One region of the Aneurinibacillus thermoaerophilus genome, then DNA from elsewhere that is predicted to be linked to it. Evidence: riboswitches for the same ligand, from Rfam matches in the RefSeq annotation. Region 1 holds a riboswitch; each other region holds the start of a gene.

Region 1 (4,243 bases):
AGAACAAGAACTACGGATTGAAATGATAAAGGCGATTCAACGATTTGATACATCTAATATACCTGGATTTTTTGAGTTTTTAGAGAGAGCGAATAGTGAAAAGTAAATAGAAATGCAAAAAGAACCTTCCTTCCATAAAAGGTTCTTTTTTTGGTTGTTTTCTTTATCACCTATTCCCTTTTAAGACATAGAAGCCAGTACCTAATCATTCGTTCACCTAAAGTATGGAATAAAAGCGATTATAGTAAAGGGAGTACTAGAGTTATTCCAAAATTCTATTTTTTTAAAGTGGTTGTTATTTTACACCTTGATTCCCTTTTCTATAGTAGAACTTCACAAAAGAGCTAAAGGAGGGAAAATATCATGAGTTCTCCAGAGAAATTGTTTCGCTGTTTCCAAGAAGCAAGGCGAAGTCAAGCACAATACTCTAAATGCTTGCAAGACATATGCTCAGATGGAGAGGAAAAACTTTTTCAGGAGTTAGCTATGGATGCTGCAAAACAAGTAAAGAAAATTAAAGATTTTTACAGAACTTACTATGGGACAAACCTCACATCTTGTCATTGTCGAAAGGAAAGGGGTGATTTATCTAAAAAATTTTTTGGCGGTATAGCCAAGTGGTAAGGCAAAGATCTGCAAAACCTTAATCCTTGGTTCGAATCCGAGTACCGCCTCCACCAAATTTTTAATAAGGAGAGTGTAACTTATGAAACAGTTTGTATCCGATGTTCAGGAGCAACAGTTGGTTGAGCAAGCGAAAAAAAATAAAGACTTTAATATCCTTTTGAAAGGATTAATTAAAGACAACATCTTATTAGCAAAAACCACAGCTTTTACATTAAAAAAAGGGGAAACTATTGTAAATGTTTTGGAGGTCAAATTAGGGAACATAAAAGTTCTTTTTACTGAGTCTGAAGTAGAATCAGTTTTTGGGAGTAAAATTGAAAAGAAAGGAGATATAATCGAAACTACTGGTTATAAAGTTATTGACAACCAAGTTAGTATTGTATATAACAAACAACATACTGAAAATGAGTTTCAAGAAATCCAAGAAATAATGAACGAAAAAATTAATCAAATTGATAGTCTTGATAATAAAACAGAATTAATGGATCTTCCATGTATTTATGGAAATTATTGCGGTCCTAAGTGTGGGTCTGGAACACCAATTAGTCCTGTTGACTGGTGCTGTAAGCATCACGATGATTGTTATGGGAATAATGGTTATTTTAATTGTGAATGCGATAGAAAGTTAATTCATTGTTTAGCACCTTACGTATATGAAGGAAGCGAATGGGCAATTATTATAAATGCTTATTTCCTTAAGCAGTATGAATATAATTGTACTTAAAAAGGTAATTAGAATCATTACAGAAGTAGTGTATTAAACACTACTTCTTTTTTTTGGATAAAATTCCTTGAATTATGATATATAATAAATTTAAATCTAATGATTGAGGTGTTGTTATGAATCAAATTAAATCTCCATGTAATATTGTAGGTTTGGTTTCTTTTTTGTTTTTAGTTTTTTCCATAATAGCCTTTTTTAGTGGTTTTCGCTTATTTGGATCTGAATGGGTGTTGTTTTATGGAAGTAATATAATAGGTTTACTAATTGGAATATCTGCCTTTTTCTTTGAAAAAAATAAACAAATGAACTATTTAAGTAAGTTAGGACTTTGGGGTAATTTAGCCATGGCTATTTTGTTTTTTCCGCCTTTTTACTTTATTTGGGGCACTATTCTTTTTGGTCCTTAAAGTTTTTGATATAGTCAATAATTTGGGGTCCCACCACATCGCCACCAAGCTAGTGAAAAGGAAAAGTTGAGAATCGAAAAACTTGATCATTTTTCCTTCCCAACTATCATATGATCCAGTCGCTCCAATTCTTTTTCCGGGTTTCAAGCTGCTGTAGCCAAGAGCAGGTATGAGCAAAAAGCAATTCGGAGGCAGAAATGGTAGAGAACGTATGATCAGCCCCTTCAAGCGTGATCGCACGACATTCCCCTGTAATCTGCTGCCGCAATACGCCTTCATACAAATAGCAGGCGTCAACCGGAATGACTTCGTCGCGTGTCCCGTGCAAAATAAGTGCATCATCAAGAAAACCAGCGCCAGATGCAAGCGGTTGTGCTTCTGCAAGTGAAATGAAGAATTCTTTTTTAAGACGGTAGCCACTGTATTCCGTTTCGCCGTTTCGCATTGCTTCTTCATATGCATCGTTGCCGATGATGCGGGTAATATCCGCGAACGGATGGGCTACCGGTGCCCAAAGAATCAGCGCATTTACCCGCGTATCTCGTTCTGCAGTCAAGCGGGCAATGGCACCGCCCAAACTATGGCCGAGCAAGAACACACGTGTTTTATCAATACAATCGATGCTTAGTACATAATCAAGTACATAACGCGTTTGCTCAATAAAACTATCGATGCCGTAAGAACCGTATTCGCCATTGCTTTCTCCGCATCCAGCATAATCGAAGCGCAGAACAAAATAGCCTTCCGCTGCCAGTCTGCGCGCCGCTTTAACAAATAAGCGGTTAACCCCAATCCGATTACCGACAAATCCATGGCAGATAATAATTACAGGCCAGCATTTCTCCTTTTGTTTCCTTTTTTCTTCGCATGGATAATGCACACTGGCGACAAGTTCAAGACTTTGATACACGATGGTAATACTGCGTTCCATATTATTTCCTCCTTCAATAAATAAAAAGCTTTCTTCTGAAGAGAAGAAAGGAGGAGAAGAAAAGATCCTTTCTTATCTTTCAGAACAAAATGTCCTGTAGGATGTAGCACCTTGCGAATGCATCCGCCGGTTGCTGGGTTTCATTGGGCCTAATCCCTCCACCACTCTTGATAAGAACAAGAAAACCAAGTATAAAGATGTGATATATTATCTTAAAGTATAGCTATAGATGCTATTGACGTCAATAAAAACTTAAATTCAAACCTGTATAGTTGGTATTATTTCTTTTGCCAAAAACACGCATAACTAAAGAAAGCAGCCTTTAAAGGCTGCTTTCTTTAGTTCTCTAGATTTAATGAATGTTGCGGTATACCCCGATTACTTTGCCAAGAATGGTAACTGCAGGAAGCAAAATCGGCTCCATCGTCGGATTCTCTGGCTGCAAGCGAATGTGATTTTTTTCTTTGAAAAAACGTTTAACGGTTGCCTCATTTTCTTCTGTCATCGCCACGACAATGTCCCCATTGTTGGCGGTTTGTTGTTGGCGAACAATGACGTAATCCCCGTCTAAAATACCGGCATCAATCATGCTCTCTCCTTGCACACGCAGCATATAGACCGTATCATTTCCAACCATGTTTTCCGGCAACACGAAGTATTCCTCAATGTTTTCCACCGCTGTAATCGGCATACCGGCCGTAACTTTCCCCAATACGGGAATCGTTACAGTCTTAACGGACGCGTCTGTAGCTTCATTGCGCTCCCCGTCTAAAATTTCGATAGCGCGCGGCTTTGTCGGATCGCGGCGAATCAGTCCTTTTTTCTCCAAGCGTGCCAAGTGTCCATGAACCGTAGAGCTGGAAGCGAGGCCCACGGCTTCACCGATCTCACGTACGGACGGCGGATAGCCTTTTTCCCTGACTTCTTTCTTTATGTAATCAAGGATGGCAAGTTGACGGCTGGACAGCTTTTTCATACTAACACCCCATTCTTTCTATGAAATCTTCCTTGTTCTTAATTATATCAACATTTGTTCTAGTATACAAACATAAGTTCTAATCTTTGTTGACAAGAACGCTTGTTCTGATTAATATATTGATATACAACTAAGAACAAATGTTCTTTTTCATTCAGTTCTATTATACATAGACAAGCATAAACTCTCAATAACGAAAGCGAAAACAATAGAAGGGGGATAGTACGATGAAGATGAACAAGAAATCATTACTTATCGGAATTATTATCGGTATGGGTATCCTCGGCATGGCAAATCTTGTGTTTGCATCTATTGGCGGAAACGATAAGCCAGCGAACCCACTTGGTGTTGAGGTGATAGTAGAAGCTGGCGATACGCTCTGGTCGATCGCTGATCGTTATAATGAGAAGGCTGGCATGTCCATTAACGAGCTATTATTTTATATCCAGCGCGAGAACAAGCTTGACAGCGCCATTGTACATCCAGGTGATCATATTATTATTCCGATTAAATAAAGTAAAAAAGATTGTGGGGAGAGAAAACGCTTGATATATAAGAGGTTCTCTCTTCTTTTTTTC
Region 2 (4,243 bases), 970 kb from region 1:
TTAAAAAGCATGTTGAGTGAAACGGAAACACATCGCAGGTACCGGGAACAAATCACTCGGTATGTGAGTCGCGATCCGTACGCGCGCCATTTAGGAATCCGGCTGGTTGAACTTGGAGAGGGAACGGCTGTGGCGGAAGTAGACGTGCGTGAGGAAATGTTGAATGCGCATGGCACAACACATGGAGCCGTCATTTTTGCGCTGGCTGATTTTGCGTTTGCTGCGGCCTGCAATTCATATGGACGTCCATGCGTGGCGTTATCGATGAACGTTCAGTATATGGCTCCAAGTGGAAAGGGCGCACGGTTACGTGCAGTAGCGACAGAAAAGAAAAAAACAGCACGCGCCGGTTTTTACCAAATCGAGGTGGAACACGACGGCGAAAGCATCGCTCTGCTTGACGCGGTCGCTTACCGCAAGAGTGGGTTTTTTCTTGAGGAAATCGGACAGAACGCAGCTAATGAAGAGTAACAGGACGCGTTGGCAGCGCTGGATTGGCAGGAGAGACTACCATGAAATCAAACAATCGTTTTAACCAATATCTTGGTATTGAAATCGAGCACCAGGACGAAAATAGCTGCACGGCAGTGCTTCATATTCGCCCGGAATTGTACAATAGTATCGATGGAGTGGTGCATGGCGGAGTGACAAGCACGCTTGCTGATGTGGTCATGGGGCACGCGGCCGCGCCTCATGTTAACGGTGTGCAGCAGTGCGTAACATTGGAGAGCAAAATCAACTATTTGGCGCCTGCTAGGGGAAATAAGCTGATCGCACAATCTAGGGTAATCAAGCGCGGAGGCCGTACTATTATCATGCAAGCGGAAGTGCGCACGGACGATGGGGAGCTGGTTGCCGTCGCGCTTGGCACATATGCCCGTGTAAAGACAACTCCACAGTGATGTGGAGTTGTCTTTACATTCGTATAAGAAAGTATATGTTGCTTTATAAGGAAGGAGAAGAACGGGTGAAAGGATTACAACCGGGAGAGACAGAGACGTTGGAAATTGTCGTGCAGGACGATATGCGTCCTACGTTTGACGGCAACGTGGTTCACGATGTAATGTCGACCGTGACTATGATTTATTATATGGAAAAAGTCGGACGCCATGTTATTTTGCCTTACCTTGAAGAGGGGGAGGAAGGAGCCGGATACGAAATTCAGGTTAAGCACATTGGGCCTGCGGTGGTGGGGCAACGGGTAAAATTTACAGCCTTATGTACGGAAGTTACTCCGAAGCGAGTCGTTTGTGAAGTGACCGCGGAAACATCAGAAAATATTGTTGGTACCGGAATTTTTACACAGGCGATTTTTAAAAAAGAAAAAATGGAGGCACGTATCACGGAGTTACGGCAAACCATTGCACAAAAATAATGAAACAGGAAGACCGTGGAATTTTCAATCGCGGTCTTTTTTATCGGATCATTAACAACCTTATCAAAACAAATATTGCTACTATTCGATATAGTATTAAGAATTAAATGTAAATTTATTGACCGCGAAAATATACAGCTACTATAATCAATATAAATATGGTGTTATCTGCATATACAATGATAAACTGTGATGGTTTTTATATGTCTCAGCAATGTAGGAGAAAATTAAAAAATCTATAATTCCTAGTTGACATTATGGTTTAATGTGTTAGAATAAAATCAACAAATTGAAAAGGCAAATGATTAGGACTCTTATCCAGAGAGGTGGAGGGACTGGCCCAGTGAAGCCTCGGCAACCATCAAAGAAACTCTTTGACACGGTGCCAATTCCAGCAGCGCTCGCGCGCTGAAAGATGAGAGGTCCGGCAAACTTGTGATGAGTGTACGCCGACCTCTTGCAGCGCAGGAGGTCGTTTTTATTTCCCCTTGTGCAATCTAGGAGGAATAAAGGAGTGAGGAGTATGATTAAATTACAGAGTATTAGTAAAAGTTATACCACACCGAACGGGACATTTCAGGCAGTAGCTCCAACGTCGCTGCATGTGGAGCCAGGGGATGTGTACGGTATTATCGGGTTCAGCGGTGCTGGTAAGTCAACTTTGCTTAGACTGGTTAATTTGCTGGAGCGACCGGACGAGGGAAAGGTATATGTGGATGGTCAGGAGTTAACCGGTCTATCAAATCGAGAGCTGCGCAAAGCGCGCCAGTCCATCGGCATGATTTTTCAGCATTTTAATCTGTTGAATAATCGGACGGTGGCGGACAATGTGGCGTTTCCGCTAGAAATAGCCGGTCTTCCAAAAGAAGAGAGAAAAAAAAGAGTACAGGAGTGCTTGGAGATTGTAGGGCTGGCCGAGAAGGTGGACAGCTATCCTGCCAAGTTGAGCGGGGGACAAAAGCAGAGGGTCGCTATCGCCCGGGCGTTGGCCAGCCGGCCGAAAGTGCTGCTATGTGATGAGCCTACCTCAGCGCTTGATCCGCAGACGACGCGTACCATTTTATCTTTTCTTAAAGAAATCAACCAAAAGCTAGGCGTAACGATTCTCATCGTCACGCATGAAATGAGTGTAGTGAAAGAGATTTGCAACAAAGTAGCAGTCATGGAAAGAGGTCATCTCGTCGAAAAACTTTCGCTTTCTGAACGGGAAGTAAAGCCGAAAACTGAAATCGCCCAGCTATTATTCGAAGAGGAAACAGGCAAGGAGAGAGGGATAGCCAATGTTTGATAATGTGATTGCTTTATTGCCGGAAATTGGGGTTTCTATCGTAGAAACTTCTATTATGGTCGGCATTTCAATAGGCTCAGCGCTTTTGCTTGGCATGCCGCTGGGGGTTCTGCTTTTTCTGACAGGTAAAGGACAATTGCTGGAAAGCCCCATTTTATTTCGAATTTTAAGTTCGCTCGTTAACATTGTCCGATCGTTTCCCTTTCTTATTTTGCTCGTGGCATTGATTCCGTTGACGCGAACATTGGTCGGAACGACGATCGGTCCGGTGGCTGCGGCTGTTCCGTTGTCGATTGCAGCCATTCCATACTTTGCACGTCTGGTGGAGCAATCGCTTCGTGAAGTTTCGAGAGGAGTTATTGAAGCCGCGGTGGCAATGGGGGCGTCTACATATCAGATTGTTTGGAAAGTGTTATTGACAGAAGCGCGCGCTGGGCTTACGCTCGGACTCACAGTATTGATTGTCAGTTTTCTTTCCTATTCTGCGATGGCCGGCGTTGTCGGAGGCGGAGGGATCGGGGATTTAGCGATTCGCTTCGGCTACTACCGATTCCAGACGGATGTTATGATTGTGACCGTGCTTTTATTGGTGGTGCTTGTACAAGTCATTCAATTTGCGGGCAATCGTCTTGCACATTATCTTGATAAACGTTAAGGGAGAGATCTTTGTGAAACAAAAACCGTTTATTCTTATTGCATTAATTTCATTAATAGTAATCTTTTTGACAGCTTGCGGAGGACAAGAGAGCGAAACGGCAACAGGAAAAACGCAGGGGAACAGTAAAGAACTGGTTATTGGTGCGACGGCGGGGCCGTATAGTGATCAGGTGCGTTTAGGAATTAAACCTATTTTAGAAAAAAAAGGATACAACGTGAAGATTGTTGAGTTCAACGATTACGTGCAGCCGAACCAGGCGCTGGCTGAAGGTTCGCTGAATGCGAATGTGTTTCAACATGTCGTGTATTTGCAGAACTTTGCGAAAGAGCATAACTTGGATATTCAAGATGTTATCCAGGTTCCGACGGCTCCGATCGGCATTTACTCGCATAAGCATAAAACACTGGAAGAAGTGCAGCCGGGAGCGACCGTTTCGCTTCCGAATGATCCTACTAATCAGGCCCGCGCGCTTGTCATGATGCAACATTTCGGTTGGATCAAGTTAAAAGAAGGTGTAGATCTGCTTCGCGTATCGGAAAAGGATATCGTGGAGAACAAGAAAAATATCAAGCTCCTGCCGCTGGAAGCAGCCCAGCTTCCGCGCTCGCTTGAAGACGCAGACTACGCATTTGTCAACGGGAACTTCGCCATCGCATCGGGCTTGAAACTTACGGAAGCGCTGGCGCTCGAAAAGATTCCGGATCAATATATGAACGTGGTCGCTGTGAAAACGGCGGACAAAGACAGCCAGTTTGTTAAAGATTTAATCGAAGCATATAAATCTCCGGAGTTTAAAGAAGTTATCGAGAAAGAATTCCAGGGATTTGTCAAACCTGATTATTTAAAATAAGCACATAGGGGGGAAGAAAACGATGAGCACAACAATCGGAGATGTTCTTGAATGGTCAGTCCGTAATTTTCC
Region 3 (4,243 bases), 1.1 Mb from region 1:
AGACGAAAGTACGTTCATTTCTGTTTTACAAAGAATGTGCTATGATAAAGATGAGGTGAACAGGTGAATGGCGTTTAACATCGTGTTGCATGAGCCGCTTATACCGGCCAATACGGGCAATATCGCCCGCACGTGTGCGGCGACCGGGACAAAGCTTCATTTAATCGAGCCGCTCGGTTTTTCCACGGACGATAGATATTTAAAGCGGGCAGGGCTTGATTATTGGCATGCGGTCGATATTACATACTATAAATCGTTCGCCGATTTCGCAGCGCAGCACAGGGAAGGACGGCTCTTTTTTGTCGAGACGAGTGGAGCGAGATACCATTCCGAGGTAGAATACAGGGATGGTGATTTTTTTGTTTTCGGTAAGGAAACAACCGGTATTCCGCAAGAGATTCTTTCGCAATATCCCGGACAAACGATACGCATCCCGATGGGCGATGCGACTCGTTCACTTAATCTGTCTAATACAGCGGCGATTGTATTGTATGAAGGTCTTAGACAAATAGGTTACCCTGGCATGAAGTAAAACGGGATACAGAAGTTTGGAGGTATATATTATCGAAGGAATAAATTCCGCATGTTCATTATTATCGACCGTGCGAAACAGACAGGCTGCAATTATCGGGATTTGTACAAGAATAGAAAGAGCATATCGCTCAGCAGTGGAAACAGTAAAAGGAGGATCCGGGAATGGCGGAAAGAGCGATGCTATTTGATCTGGACGGAACGTTGTTGGCATTGGACACAGAAGCTTTTGTTCACAGGTATATGAAGAGGCTGGGGGAATATACCGCTCATATTGTCGATCCGGAATTGTTGGTCAAGTCTGTGTGGCAGGCGACCAAGTACATGATGACAGATGACAGGGCAGAACGGACGAACGAAGAGATTTTCCGTGACCATTTCCTTTCGTTGTGCGGCTTAGAACAGGAAGCCATCTGGCCTGTGTTTGATAAGTTTTATGCGGAAGAGTTTCCGCGGTTGAAGGAAGATATTGAACCGCACCCGTACGCGCTTCAAGTCGTAGAGGAAGCGAAAAAGCAGGGCTACAAGCTTGTTGTGGCTACCAATCCGATATTTCCCGACGTTGCTATTCGCGAGCGGATGAAGTGGGCTGGTCTCAAGGAAAATGATTTTATTCATGTAACCGTTTTTGAGTCATCCCATTATTGTAAGCCGAACCCAAAATATTTCCTGGAAATTTGTGAACGGATTGGCATAAAGCCGAAGTATGCTATCATGGTCGGCAATGATATGCAACAGGATATGGTAGCGGCGGAAGTTGGTTTGAAGACATTTCTTGTCGAAGATTACAAGATTGATCGCGGTGTGCCACAATACCGGGTGGATGCTTCCGGTACGCTGCAAGAGCTGTACGATCAACTTATTTCACGCAACGGAATTTTTTCCGAATAATTAACAAAAACATTTTATTAGAAAAATAATTGACAAGAGTGCATAAGACACGTAATATAGTTCTCAGCATAATAATTAAATATTTCTCGCTTATCGAGAGAGGCGGAGGGACTGGCCCAATGAAGCCCGGCAGCGGATTTTCCTTGAGCGGAAAATGCTGTGCCAATTCCAGCAGGATTTTTCTATCCTGGCAGATAAGAGTTCGAGGTTAAGATATAACCCCTCTTCGCTCTGCCGGAGAGGGGTTTTTGTATCACGCATATCGGGCCCATGTGCGCGATACGAACCGACACCTTTGCCAGACATAGAAAATTAGAAATGAATTGAGAGTAAAGAGGGGTAAAAGACGATGAAAAAATGGATTGTATCTGTCGTTTTGTTGCTCACCGTCGGTTTGCTCGCGGCATGCGGCGGGGAAGGTAATGGGAAGAAAATTGTGGTCGGTGCAAGCTCTGTTCCGCATGCGGAAATTCTTAAGTTTGTACAGGATAAATTAAAAGAGCAAGGCGTGGAGATGGAAGTAAAAGAATTTACAGACTATGTGCTGCCGAACACGGCGCTTGAAGAAAAACAGCTTGATGCGAACTATTTCCAAACCATTCCTTATCTTGAAGATTTCAATAAAAAACATGGCACTCATATCAAAGCATTGGATGGCATTCACTTGGAACCGATGGGACTGTACCCAGGCAAAGAAAAGGCGCCTGAACCGAAACAAGGTGCAGTTGTAGCGATTCCAGACGATGTATCCAACGGTGCACGCGCATTGAAATTGCTGGAATCGAAAGGCTGGATTAAACTGACGCCCGGCAAAGAGCTAAACAGCTTGACGAAACAGGATATTATCCAGAATCCGAAAAAGATCAAAATTACGGAAATGCAAGCTTCCATGCTGCCGCGGGCGATCAATGAAGTGGATTACGCAGTCATTAATGGAAACTACGCGATGGAAGGCGGTCTGACGTTCGACCAGGCGCTTGCGGTAGAAAACAAAGATTCCGAGGCCGCCAAAACGTTTGCTAACATTATCGCTGTTAGAGAAGGCGATGAAAACCGCGAGGAGATTAAGAAGCTGATTCAAGTACTGAAATCAGACGATGTGAAGAAGTTTATCGAAGAAAAATATAAAGGTGCAGTTATTCCGGTATTCTAAGAAGCGAGACAACCGGCTTGCCCTTTTTGCCTAACGCAAGAACTCCGCTCTTTATAAAAGATGCGGAGTTCTTATATTTCATAGTCCCCAAGTTTTGTCTTCGTTATAACCAGCTGTGAAGATCGCACCAAGTAACATGACTGAGACAAGCAAGATGATAACCATTTCTTTGTCTCCTTTCCCAAGCCTATTTCATCTTTATTATAATGGATTGTGTCATACTTTGGAATATCGCAGAAAAGACAATCTTGTTAAAGATAATGCGCTTACATTGGAAATTAACGGAGTGATTTGCTATATTGAAAAGGAGCGATACTTTACGGAGGTGAGCTTTACAAATGTATGTTGTGATGAATGTGTTGCAAGTCCCCGCTGAAGGCAAGGAGCGGATGGCAGAGATGTTTGCTAAAAGCGTGGAGCGGATGAAACAGGTACCCGGTTGTCTGGAATTCCAGTTTTTAAGCGCAAAAGGTGCGGACAAGCAGATCGTGTATACGAAATGGGATAGTGAAGAATCGTTCCGAGCGTGGACCGAAAGCGAAGGATTTCGTCAGGCTCATGCGCACGCTTCCAACAATAATCCGGCTACCGGATCGCAACTGGAAATTTACGAAGTGTTGCATGGTGCTACATACGACAAATAAATTGAATCGGGATATAAGTTGAAACACCAGACCTATAGCGGGGCTGGTGTTTTTTAATACCCTGCCTGCAATTTTTGCTTAAGCAGTGATTCTACATTCGGGTCGTTCCGTCATATATATATAAATACTAATAAGAACTACTGGCTTAACTTTATACAAATGGTCATATGTTATAGCTGGAATAGCAAGGGTTTTTGCAAGTATGTAAGCCGGATAAAAATCTTTATGGTGAAAAACCTGCTAGCATGTCATCTGCATTTTCAGAATAAGATAGTAAAAAGCGCCCTAAGAATGACCATTCCGTAGAAGAAAAGGAGAGGAGTGCCCGATGGATATCCTGAAGCGGATTGCAGAACACCGTGCACGTGAAGAAAAGATAAAATGGGAAGGAACATTCGCTGAGTACTTAGAGATCGTAAGAAAGAATCCGCACGTGGCCCAGACCGCACACGCCCGGGTGTATAACATGATTAAGCACGCCGGGATTGAATATAATGAAGACGGCACGAAACGATATAAATTTTTTAGCGATGAAATTTTTGGCCTAGACCGTGCGATTGAGAAGTTGGTGGAGGAGTATTTCCATTCAGCCGCTATGCGTCTTGATGTTCGTAAGAGGATTTTGTTGTTGATGGGACCGGTCAGCGGAGGAAAATCAACCATTGTTACGATGCTTAAGCGCGGCCTTGAACAGTATACACGCACCGATGAAGGAGCGGTATACGCGATTAAAGATTGCCCGATGCAGGAAGATCCGCTACATTTGATACCGCATGAATTGCGCCCGGAATTCGAAAGGGAGCTTGGCATTAAGATTGAAGGTAATCTGTCTCCATATAACCAGATGCGTCTTGAAACAGAATATGGCGGTCACATCGAAGATATGCCAGTCGAACGCATCGTTTTCTCGGAAGCAAAACGGTGCGGCATTGGAACATTTAGTCCGTCTGATCCGAAATCGCAGGATATTGCCGATCTTACGGGAAGCATCGACTTTTCAACGATTATAAAGTATGGCTCCGAA

What was found. A riboswitch is a leader RNA that binds a small molecule or an ion and turns the genes downstream of it on or off. The one in region 1 is predicted to bind S-adenosylmethionine.
Region 2: it holds a riboswitch for S-adenosylmethionine, as region 1 does, so the genes downstream of both, K3F53_RS04415 (methionine ABC transporter ATP-binding protein) here and K3F53_RS09305 (alpha/beta hydrolase) in region 1, are expected to answer to the same signal.
Region 3: it holds a riboswitch for S-adenosylmethionine, as region 1 does, so the genes downstream of both, K3F53_RS03725 (MetQ/NlpA family ABC transporter substrate-binding protein) here and K3F53_RS09305 (alpha/beta hydrolase) in region 1, are expected to answer to the same signal.

The regions. Positions count from the first base shown of each region.
Region 1 is NZ_CP080764.1:1,782,975-1,787,217, forward strand. It holds gene K3F53_RS09280 (helix-turn-helix domain-containing protein) at 1-106, shown strand, start outside; gene K3F53_RS09285 (hypothetical protein) at 364-624, shown strand; tRNA gene K3F53_RS09290 (tRNA-Cys) at 604-677, shown strand; gene K3F53_RS09295 (phospholipase A2 family protein) at 707-1,351, shown strand; gene K3F53_RS09300 (hypothetical protein) at 1,468-1,758, shown strand; gene K3F53_RS09305 (alpha/beta hydrolase) at 1,865-2,689, opposite strand; SAM riboswitch class I at 2,759-2,866, opposite strand; gene lexA (transcriptional repressor LexA) at 3,042-3,665, opposite strand; gene yneA (cell division suppressor protein YneA) at 3,893-4,180, shown strand.
Region 2 is NZ_CP080764.1:809,881-814,123, forward strand. It holds gene K3F53_RS04400 (PaaI family thioesterase) at 10-471, shown strand; gene K3F53_RS04405 (PaaI family thioesterase) at 513-902, shown strand; gene K3F53_RS04410 (thioesterase family protein) at 968-1,375, shown strand; SAM riboswitch class I at 1,687-1,797, shown strand; gene K3F53_RS04415 (methionine ABC transporter ATP-binding protein) at 1,899-2,663, shown strand; gene K3F53_RS04420 (methionine ABC transporter permease) at 2,656-3,318, shown strand; gene K3F53_RS04425 (MetQ/NlpA family ABC transporter substrate-binding protein) at 3,332-4,171, shown strand; gene K3F53_RS04430 (fatty acid--CoA ligase) at 4,194-4,243, shown strand, end outside.
Region 3 is NZ_CP080764.1:688,317-692,559, forward strand. It holds gene trmL (tRNA (uridine(34)/cytosine(34)/5-carboxymethylaminomethyluridine(34)-2'-O)-methyltransferase TrmL) at 68-532, shown strand; gene K3F53_RS03720 (HAD family hydrolase) at 697-1,422, shown strand; SAM riboswitch class I at 1,510-1,623, shown strand; gene K3F53_RS03725 (MetQ/NlpA family ABC transporter substrate-binding protein) at 1,772-2,575, shown strand; gene K3F53_RS03730 (antibiotic biosynthesis monooxygenase family protein) at 2,914-3,219, shown strand; gene K3F53_RS03735 (PrkA family serine protein kinase) at 3,548-4,243, shown strand, end outside.